Regions from separate parts of the Vreelandella piezotolerans genome, predicted to be linked through region 1. Evidence: predicted binding sites of a transcription regulator. Region 1 holds the regulator's gene; each other region holds the start of a gene.
What was found. The regulator LexA, encoded in region 1, represses DNA repair genes until DNA is damaged. The targets are predictions, from matches to a motif close to TACTGTNTANNTANACAGTA.
Positions count from the first base shown of each region.

Region 2: dinB (DNA polymerase IV) is a predicted target of LexA. The motif match lies at 889-908, and genes of this name have one in related genera.
Region 3: GYM47_RS18325 (LexA family protein) is a predicted target of LexA. The motif match lies at 949-968, and genes of this name have one in related genera.
Region 4: GYM47_RS06830 (PA0069 family radical SAM protein) is a predicted target of LexA. The motif match lies at 1,174-1,193, and genes of this name have one in related genera.

Region 1 is NZ_CP048602.1:1,711,272-1,713,449, reverse strand. It holds gene GYM47_RS07875 (TetR/AcrR family transcriptional regulator) at 1-365, opposite strand, end outside; gene lexA (transcriptional repressor LexA) at 616-1,290, shown strand; gene GYM47_RS07865 (energy-coupling factor ABC transporter permease) at 1,328-1,999, opposite strand; gene purU (formyltetrahydrofolate deformylase) at 2,015-2,178, opposite strand, start outside.
Region 2 is NZ_CP048602.1:748,407-750,584, reverse strand. It holds gene dinB (DNA polymerase IV) at 1-865, opposite strand, end outside; gene GYM47_RS03475 (protein adenylyltransferase SelO) at 1,049-2,178, opposite strand, start outside.
Region 3 is NZ_CP048602.1:806,714-808,891, reverse strand. It holds gene ccmB (heme exporter protein CcmB) at 1-89, opposite strand, end outside; gene ccmA (cytochrome c biogenesis heme-transporting ATPase CcmA) at 145-765, opposite strand; gene GYM47_RS18325 (LexA family protein) at 1,023-1,493, shown strand; gene GYM47_RS03730 (IMPACT family protein) at 1,523-2,140, shown strand.
Region 4 is NZ_CP048602.1:1,482,357-1,484,534, reverse strand. It holds gene GYM47_RS06840 (gamma-glutamylcyclotransferase family protein) at 113-493, shown strand; gene GYM47_RS06835 (cysteine hydrolase family protein) at 500-1,063, opposite strand; gene GYM47_RS06830 (PA0069 family radical SAM protein) at 1,221-2,178, shown strand, end outside.

The sequences.
Region 1 (2,178 bases):
TGAGCCTGGCTATACGCCAGACCCAGGAGCCTCATGAACACTTTCAGGCTATTGCGTTCTGCCGGGACGGCCAACACCGTGGTCGCCATGGTCTCAAGCAGCACTTCCAAAGGAATCGGTTGACCTTGATGGCGCGTCTCGAGTTCATCCAGTGCCGTATGAAAACGTGCCGAAAACGGATCGAGATAGCGAGCGAACACCGCTTGAATCAGTGCTTTTTTGGAACCAAAGTGGTAGTTGACGGCCGCCAAATTGACGCGTGCCTTGCTGGTGATATTGCGCAGCGACGTCTCGGCAAAGCCTCGCTCTGCAAATAGCACCTCTGCCGTGTCCAATATACGCGTTACCGTATCTGATTGGGCCATCTCGCCCTCCAAAAAACAGGTGTTTTAAACAACGCTGCATACTATGACATATGTTTGACAGGCTCAATCACTTATCCAGTTCGCCAACGGTCCATGGGCGGCGCCTTCTTTACCTAGCTTTCAAAGAGCTCGCTATGTACTGGCGTTTGTCATGGACCATGTACTGGACAGAGCAACATACTGTATACTTAAACACATACTGATTAAGCCGACATGTAGCTACTGTCTTTTCACTGTTTTGGAGTTTGGTATGTCTCGTCCACTCACAGCACGTCAGCAGCACGTATTTGATTTCATCGTCAAAACCATGGGTGACCTGGGGTACCCGCCAACGCGCGCTGAAATCGCCAAGGCGCTGGGGTTCCGCTCTCCAAATGCTGCCGAGGAGCATTTGCGTGCGCTCGAGCGTAAAGGCGCCATACGCATCATTCGAAATACGTCGCGGGGAATTCGGCTACCGAACCAGGAGGTGCTGGAACCTAGCGAAGTGCCAGCAACGACAACGGCCGCCTCCGAGCCTGTACCCAATGGGCTACCCGTGATTGGCGAAGTTGCCGCCGGTAGTCCAATCTTGGCTGCCGAACACATAGACCGCTACTGCCCGCTTCCAGCCGAGTATTTTACGCCCAAAGCCGATTACCTATTACGTGTACGCGGCCTCTCCATGAAAGATGTCGGCATTTTGGAAGGCGATCTTCTGGCCGTTCATCGCACTGATCGCGTACGCGATGGCCAGATCGTCGTAGCACGGTTAGAAGACGAAGTGACGGTCAAGCGTTTTAAACGCCAGGGCCATCAAGTCACGTTGATCGCCGAGAATGCCGACTTCCCACCGATCGAGATCGATCTGCGCACCCAACAACTGGATATCGAGGGTGTCGGCGTCGGCGTTATTCGGGGCGGAAACGGACAAGCGCTCGGCTGAGCTGAGGCCGTGGTCAGACCCGGCACACGAAGTGTATTTACTGTGAGTCGATGTAACGGTGGTCATTGAAGGTGGCCACCCAACTTGGGTGGTAGACTAGCAAGATGCTGAGCAGCATCCCGGTGATGAAGGCTTCCGACGGCATCAGCAGCGGTAAAAAGCGGGCATACTCTTGAGCGAGATATACGGCCTCAGGATCCGTGCCCGCCAATATGATGAGCGCCACCGCGACAAGCCCGCCACCTAACGTCGACAGCGCTGCGCCGAAAAATCCGCAGGCGAATAAGAACACCATCAAATTATCCGGCAGGCGGCGATCCACCAGACGCCACACGATGCCTGTCACCATAGCAGGCACGATGCCAGTCACCAGTACGTTCGCCCCAAGAAGGTTCCACTCGTTACGTCCAATCGCTACCATGGCAGCGTTGATCATTACGTTGCTCAGCAGCGCTAACGGCATTTTAAAGACCAGCGTCATTAACACCGTAAATACTAGGTGAAGCGTCAACCAATCCACTGCTTGAGCGCGAAGCTGCCAAAACAGCATGACGACAAGCGTCGCGGCCAACCATCGATGTTGGAGCGCGGTATCTTCGAGCAACGGTTGCCAAGGGCGCAGCCAAATGCACCAGCCCACCATGCCCAATGACAACAACCACGTCATCACCAGCGCCCATGGTGCCAATACGCTCTGTGCAAACGACATAGCGCCCCCGGTAGATTAACTAAAGACGACTGTTTTATTGCCGTGAATGAGCACACGATCTTCCAAGTGCCAGCGTAAACCACGCGCCAACACCGCTTTTTCAACGTCGCGACCGAAGCGAACGAGATCGGTCGGCGTGTGGCAATGGCTGACCCGATGTATGTCCTGCTCGATGATCG
Region 2 (2,178 bases), 960 kb from region 1:
TCACCATCACCCCGCGCACGGCGGGGGCCGGGTCTAGGCGAGCGTAACGGCGCTCTAAATCGCTGATCAGCTCGGGGAGCTGCTGGCGGCAGGCGTCTAGGGTGGGTAAATCCTGGGAGTAGGTTTGCTCGGTGCTGATCGACTTGCGCTCGCGGTGGGTTTTGACCGGGCGCTCATCGCGCCCGTGGCTAAGTTCGTGTAGCCGATGACCAAAGCGGCCAAAGCGTTCCACCAGCTCGGTCAACGGCCGGGCGCGCAGATCCGCGCCGGTCTGAATGCCCAGCTCGGCGAGTTTTTCAGCGGTCCGCGGCCCCACGCCGTGGATCTTTTTCACCGGCAGCTGCTGCACGAAGGCGTCGATATCGTTAGGCGTGATGACAAAGAGACCATCGGGCTTGCGCCAGTCGCTGGCGATCTTGGCGAGAAACTTGTTGGGTGCCACGCCCGCCGAAACGGTAATACCCACTTCTTGCCTCACCCGCTGACGAATGGCTTCGGCCATGCGGGTAGCGCTGCCGTGGTACAGCGTGACCTCCGAGACATCCAGAAAGGCTTCATCCAGCGACAGCGGCTCGATCAGCTCGGTCACATCGCGGTAGATGGCAAACACCTGGCGGGCAACATCTTTGTACTTCGCCATATCGCCCCGAATCACCGTGAGATGGGGGCAACGTTTGAGCGCCTGGGCCATGGGCATGGCGGAGTGAATACCGAACTTACGCGCCGGGTAGTTGCAGGTGGCAACCACCCCGCGCTGCTCCACACTGCCGCCAATGGCAATGGGGATATCGGTCAACGCGGGGTTATCGCGCATCTCGACCGCCGCATAGAAGCAGTCACAGTCGCAGTGGATGATTTTGCGCACAGGCCGACCTTGCCTCCGCCCTTACCTGTAAAAAAGCACAGTTTATCACAGGGTGTGCTACAGCGCTGATGAGCAGCAAAACCCTAGGCGGGGGCGCTGTGAATCCCTCCCTGGACGCTACTTTCGCCATCCCTGGCGAAAGACCCCCGCTACGGGTTTTCCGCCCATACTCGCTGGTCTAAATCACGTACCACAAAAGGTGCGCAACACCTGCTCGCTTTCCGTGGCCGGAGCGGCCAAGCGGCGCGCTTCTTCGGATTCATCAAAGGGCTGCGTGACCGCCGCGAGCAGCGTGTGGAAAGGCGCGAAATCGCCTTCTACCGCCGCATCGATGACCTCTTGAATGCGGTGATTGCGGGGAATCACCACCGGGTTGGCGCGACGCATGACCTCCAGGCGCTCACTCTGCTGGCTGGCTTGCTGGGCGTTTTCCCAGTCGGCCAGCCAAGCGGTCAGGCCAGCGGGCTGCGTGGTCAGCGCCAGCAGCGCCTCTTTTTGGGAGTGGGCTGACGTGTCCGCGCTCAAGACTTGAGCATAGTGCGTCAACGCGTCGAACGTCGCGGTCATGTCCATGCGGCCTTGATGCATCTGGATCTCTAGCGCTTCCATCAGCGCCACGGCGCGATCGCTTTCCGGGGCAAGGCCCAGCTTGTCGGCATGCAGGCGGCGCTGCTCGGCGCCAAAACGAGCGGTAAAGCCGCGTAGCACCTCGGTGGCTTGCTCTACCGCAGCATCGCCCTCAACGCGCATCAGCGGAAGCAGGGTTTCGGCAAAACGAGCCAGGTTCCATTGGGCAATGCCAGGCTGATTGTCGAAGGCGTAGCGCCCGCCCTGGTCAATGGAGCTATACACCTTCTGCGGGTCGAACTGCTCCATAAACGCGCAGGGGCCGTAATCGATGGTTTCACCGGCAATGCTGCAGTTGTCTGTATTCATCACGCCGTGAATAAAGCCCAAGCTCATCCAACGCGCCACTAGCGCCGCTTGGCGGGCGGTCACCGCCTCCAACAGCGCCAGGTACGGATCGTCAGCATTGGCCGCCTCTGGGTAGTGGCGGGCAATCACATGGTCGGCCAGCGCTTTTAGCGCGTCTTCATCGCGGCGAACGGCGGCAAACTGGAACGTGCCCACACGAATATGGCTGCTGGCCACGCGGGTCAGCACGGCTCCCGGCTCGGCCATTTGGCGCACCACGCGTTCGCCGGTTGAAACGGCAGCCAAGGCGCGAGTGGTAGGTACGCCCACGGCGGCCATGAACTCGCTCACCAGGTATTCGCGTAGCACCGGGCCAAGGGGCGCACGGCCGTCGCCAC
Region 3 (2,178 bases), 900 kb from region 1:
ACCTCGCCACGACGGCGCAGCATCAGGGTGAGGTCGCGCTTGAGCGTGGCCTTGATGGCCACCAGCAGACCGCCCTGGGGGGCATGCATGGCCACCTCGGGGGGGCTTAATGGAGCGTGTGAACGTTGCAACGCTGTCTCCTTCTTACCCCAGCTGAATACGCCTGAGCACGGGTGACTCGGCCAGCGCATGGTGCGTGGTCACCAACACACAGCCGCCAGACTGCGCATGGGCCACCAACTGCGCCTCCAGCGCCGCCACCCCTTGACGATCGATGGCAGTGAAAGGCTCGTCTAGCACCCACAGCGCACGCTGAGTGAGGGTCAAACGCGCCAGCGCCACACGCCGCTGTTGCCCGGCAGACAGCTGACCGGCAGGCACGTCCTCGAAACCGGTAAGTCCAACGGCTGCCAGCGCTGCCTCCCGTGCAGGCTCGCTGCCCACCACTCCGCTAAGCGCTTGATACCAAGCTAAATTCTCCAGCGGCGAGAGACCCGCCTTCACACCGGGGGCATGACCTAAATAGAGCAAATTGGCGAGAAAATGTTCACGGGCTTGGCGCATGGGCGCGCCATTCCAGAAAAGCTCGCCACGGTAATCGGTTAATTGCCCTGAGAGTATTTTTAGCAGCGTCGTTTTGCCGCTGCCGTTTGGGCCCTCGATGCGCACGATCTCACCCGATTGGATATCGAGATCGAGCCCTTCAAACAGCCAACGGTCGTCGCGTTCACAGGCCAATTGTCGGGCTTGCAGGCACAGGCTCAAAAGACACTCCAGGCGCATTGATTTTGGGTCGAACTCTACACGGAAAGGCCCTTCCCCGCCAGTCGGGCTCTGCGGTCTTGGGTCGCAGCGTGCCCCAAACCAATGCTTGCTTAAGCACCTCATGGAGGCGTCCTGCAAAAGACAGGACTAGCACTGTATGCAAAAACAGGCTTATACTGTAAACACTGTATGAATAGACACCACAGAATAAAACAACAGGTATCGCCTCAATCAAACGCCTCGACAACGGGCGCTGCATGGGAGAACACACTATGACGATCTGCCTACCCTCTAGGGTAACGTCTCAGGTTCCTTCTTACGTACCCTCTCAGACGCTGTCTCAACCGGTAGCGCCATCGACGCCTACCCCACTAGCGTCTCGCAGCGCCTCATCACATGCGCGCCAAGCGTGCACATCCCCTCGCGTCACACGTCGCAACACCTACGCCCTGCGTATTCGCGGCGACCGCATGCGCGACTGCAATCTCTTCGACGGCGATGTCATCATCATTCACCGTCACCAGCACGACGCCCATCAAGAGACCGCCGTTGCGACGATCAACCAGCGCGAAGTGACGCTTAAGCAGCTCTCCATTAGCCGCTTGGGCATCCATTTATGGCCGGAAGATGCAGCCATACCGGACCTATTCCTGCATAATTGTGACATTCAGGTGCTGGGCATGGTAATGGGCGTGGCCCAACACACCACGGAAACCCAGCATCACTAATTGGTCACCCACCCTGCCGGGAGCCCTCGTTGCGTTTTCGAGTCCCTGATTTAGCCCTTGGTATATGGCACACCGCCGACATCGACGTCGAGAAAAGCCAATTTTTGGCTTGGCTGTGCCATGCCCCCACCCCTGACGCTTTCGACACGCTGCTTCAAGCGGCCAAAGCTGCTCACCCAAACGCTAGCCATCACTGTACGGCCTTCATTGCTGGCCCTCCTGGCGAGCAAACCCATATTGGCTTTTCTGATGATGGCGAACCGGGCGGCACCGCCGGACGCCCCATGTTCCAGGCACTTCAGGGCAGCCAGATCGGCGAAATCGGCTGCGTGGTGATTCGCTACTTTGGCGGCACCAAGTTAGGCACTGGCGGGCTGGCCCGCGCCTATGCTCAGGCCGTCAAAGCCGGCTTGGAAACGCTGCCCACCCGGGAAGTCATCGAGCGGGACAGCTATCGGTTGAAGGTCAGCTTCGCCCACGAAGCGCAAGCGCGCGCATGGTGCGACGAGCAGGCGCTGCCCGTGCAGCAGGCAGACTACGATGGCGACGGCGTGCGCCTGACCATCGGCTGGCCGCGGGATGTCGAGTTGGATATCAGCGGCCTAGAAAACCGCCTCAAAACCGCCGTCGAACCGCGGCGGGCATGAAAAAACGCGGCTTACACGAGCCCTGCTCGATAAGCCAC
Region 4 (2,178 bases), 230 kb from region 1:
CGCCTTGGCAAACGACCAGGGCGCTTTTAGGCCAACGTTTGTTGAATGGCTCTTAGCGGTCGAAAATCGGCGTGTCGTCTTAGCTTATTGAATAGTGCGAAAAGGTGACCCCATGCAGCATCTTCACCAAGCCATCCAGCGCTGCCCTCGAGTCGCTGTGTACGGCACGTTAAAGCGCGGCCACCGCAATCATCATTGGTTAAACGGCGCGGACATGCTGGGTCAAGACTGCCTAAACGAGATTACGCTCTACGATCTTGGGCCCTACCCAGGCGCCAAGCTCACGCCGTCTGCCGGTGTGATCGTTGAAGTGTACGCCATCGACGCCGAGCGATTAGCGCGGCTCGATGAATTGGAAGATTACCTGCCCCTGGCCCCCGCAGAAGGCGTGTACGACCGGACGGTGCTGGCAACACAGTATGGCGATGCGTGGTGCTATATCTACAACCCAACGGTTGAGGCAACGCAGCTGATCGAGAGCGGAGAGTGGTAGAACGATCTACAAAAAGGCCAGCGCCTCTTCCATACTCACAATCTGCGCATACTCCCCGTCCAAATTCGCCAGCGACATCGCATGCACCTCGTCGGCTGTGCGAAAGCTACCTGTGTAATCTTGCTGTGCAAACGTGAAGGTGGCATCGCTCACCACGTAGGCATTGAAGCCCAAATTTCCCGCCGAACGCACCGTGGCCTCGACGGAGTTACTGGTACTGACGCCGACGACGACCAGCTGATGGACGTTGCGGGCGTGTAACCAGCGCTCTAACCCAGAGTGAGTGAACGCATCGGGCACGTTTTTATCGACGATATGCTCGGTGGCGAGTGGCTCAAACGCAGGCTGGAACAGCACGCCGCTCTGACCAGGCCAAAACGGCGATTCGGGTGAGCGAGAGAGATGACGCACATGAACCACTGGCTGCTGGCTTTGCCGCCAAGTGGCTAGCAGTCGCTGAATGTTGGCTTCGGTTTGCGGGTTATTGCGCTCTCCCGCCTTTTCAGTCGCCATGCCCTGCTGCATGTCGATAATGATCAGCGCCACACGCTGATTCTTCGTCGCGTACATGCTTTCCCTCCTGCAATCATCCAAGTAAGTCGTCCCTCTTTTCCCAAAATACCATTAGCGCTGTCGTGGCTGTACTGCCCGCTTGGTTGCGGTGCTGAGAAAACCTCATATACTGTATGCATGAACATATATTTCAATGCTACGTACGAGGTGGCAGATGACATCATTGGACCTCTCTCGCACTACCGTGCACAAAGGGCGCGGTGCTACCTACGACCCGCATAACCGTTTTGCCCCTACCCACAGCGTGGCGGAGGATGACGGCTGGTGGCAGGAAGAGGCCGCCAACTCGCTGGCAACGGAAGTGCGTGAAGAGCCCAGCAAAAGCGCGCTCTCTTGGAACCAGTCGCCCGACCTGCCCTTCGACCGCTCGCTCAACCCTTACCGTGGCTGTGAGCATGGCTGCGTGTACTGCTACGCCCGCCCTTCCCACGCTTATTGGGATTTATCGCCGGGGCTGGATTTCGAGACCAAGCTGATCGCCCGCAGCGGGTTGGTGGAGCATTTAAAAGAGGAGCTTTGCCACCCTCACTACGTTTGCCGTCCCATTAACCTTTCTGGCAATACCGACTGCTACCAGCCGCTGGAAGCCACTTACCAAACCACCCGCCGCCTGCTGGAGTTTCTACTGGCGTGCCGACACCCGGTCACGCTAGTGACGAAAAGCACGCTGATTTTGCGGGATATCGATCTACTGGCAGAAATGGCGGAGCATCGCTTGGTGCGGGTGTTCGTGAGTTTGACCAGCCTGGACGCTGACCTCAAGCGCACGCTGGAACCCCGTGCGGCATCGCCCCAGGCGCGTCTGAAAGTGATTCGTGAGCTGAATACAGCGGGAATTCCGGTGGGCACGCTGGTATCCCCCATCATTCCTGGCCTGACCGACCATGAGATCGAACGCATTCTGGAAGCCGCGAGCCGTGCAGGAGCGCGCACCGCCACTTGGATGCTGCTGAGGCTACCCCACGAGGTCGCGCCTCTATTCGAGGCGTGGCTAGAGGCCCACTACCCCGAGCGCGCCGCTAAGGTAATGAGTTTGATGCGCCAGTGTCGGGGCGGTAAAACCTACGAGGCGGCCTTTGGGAAGCGCTTTCGCGGCGAAGGGGTCTTCGCCG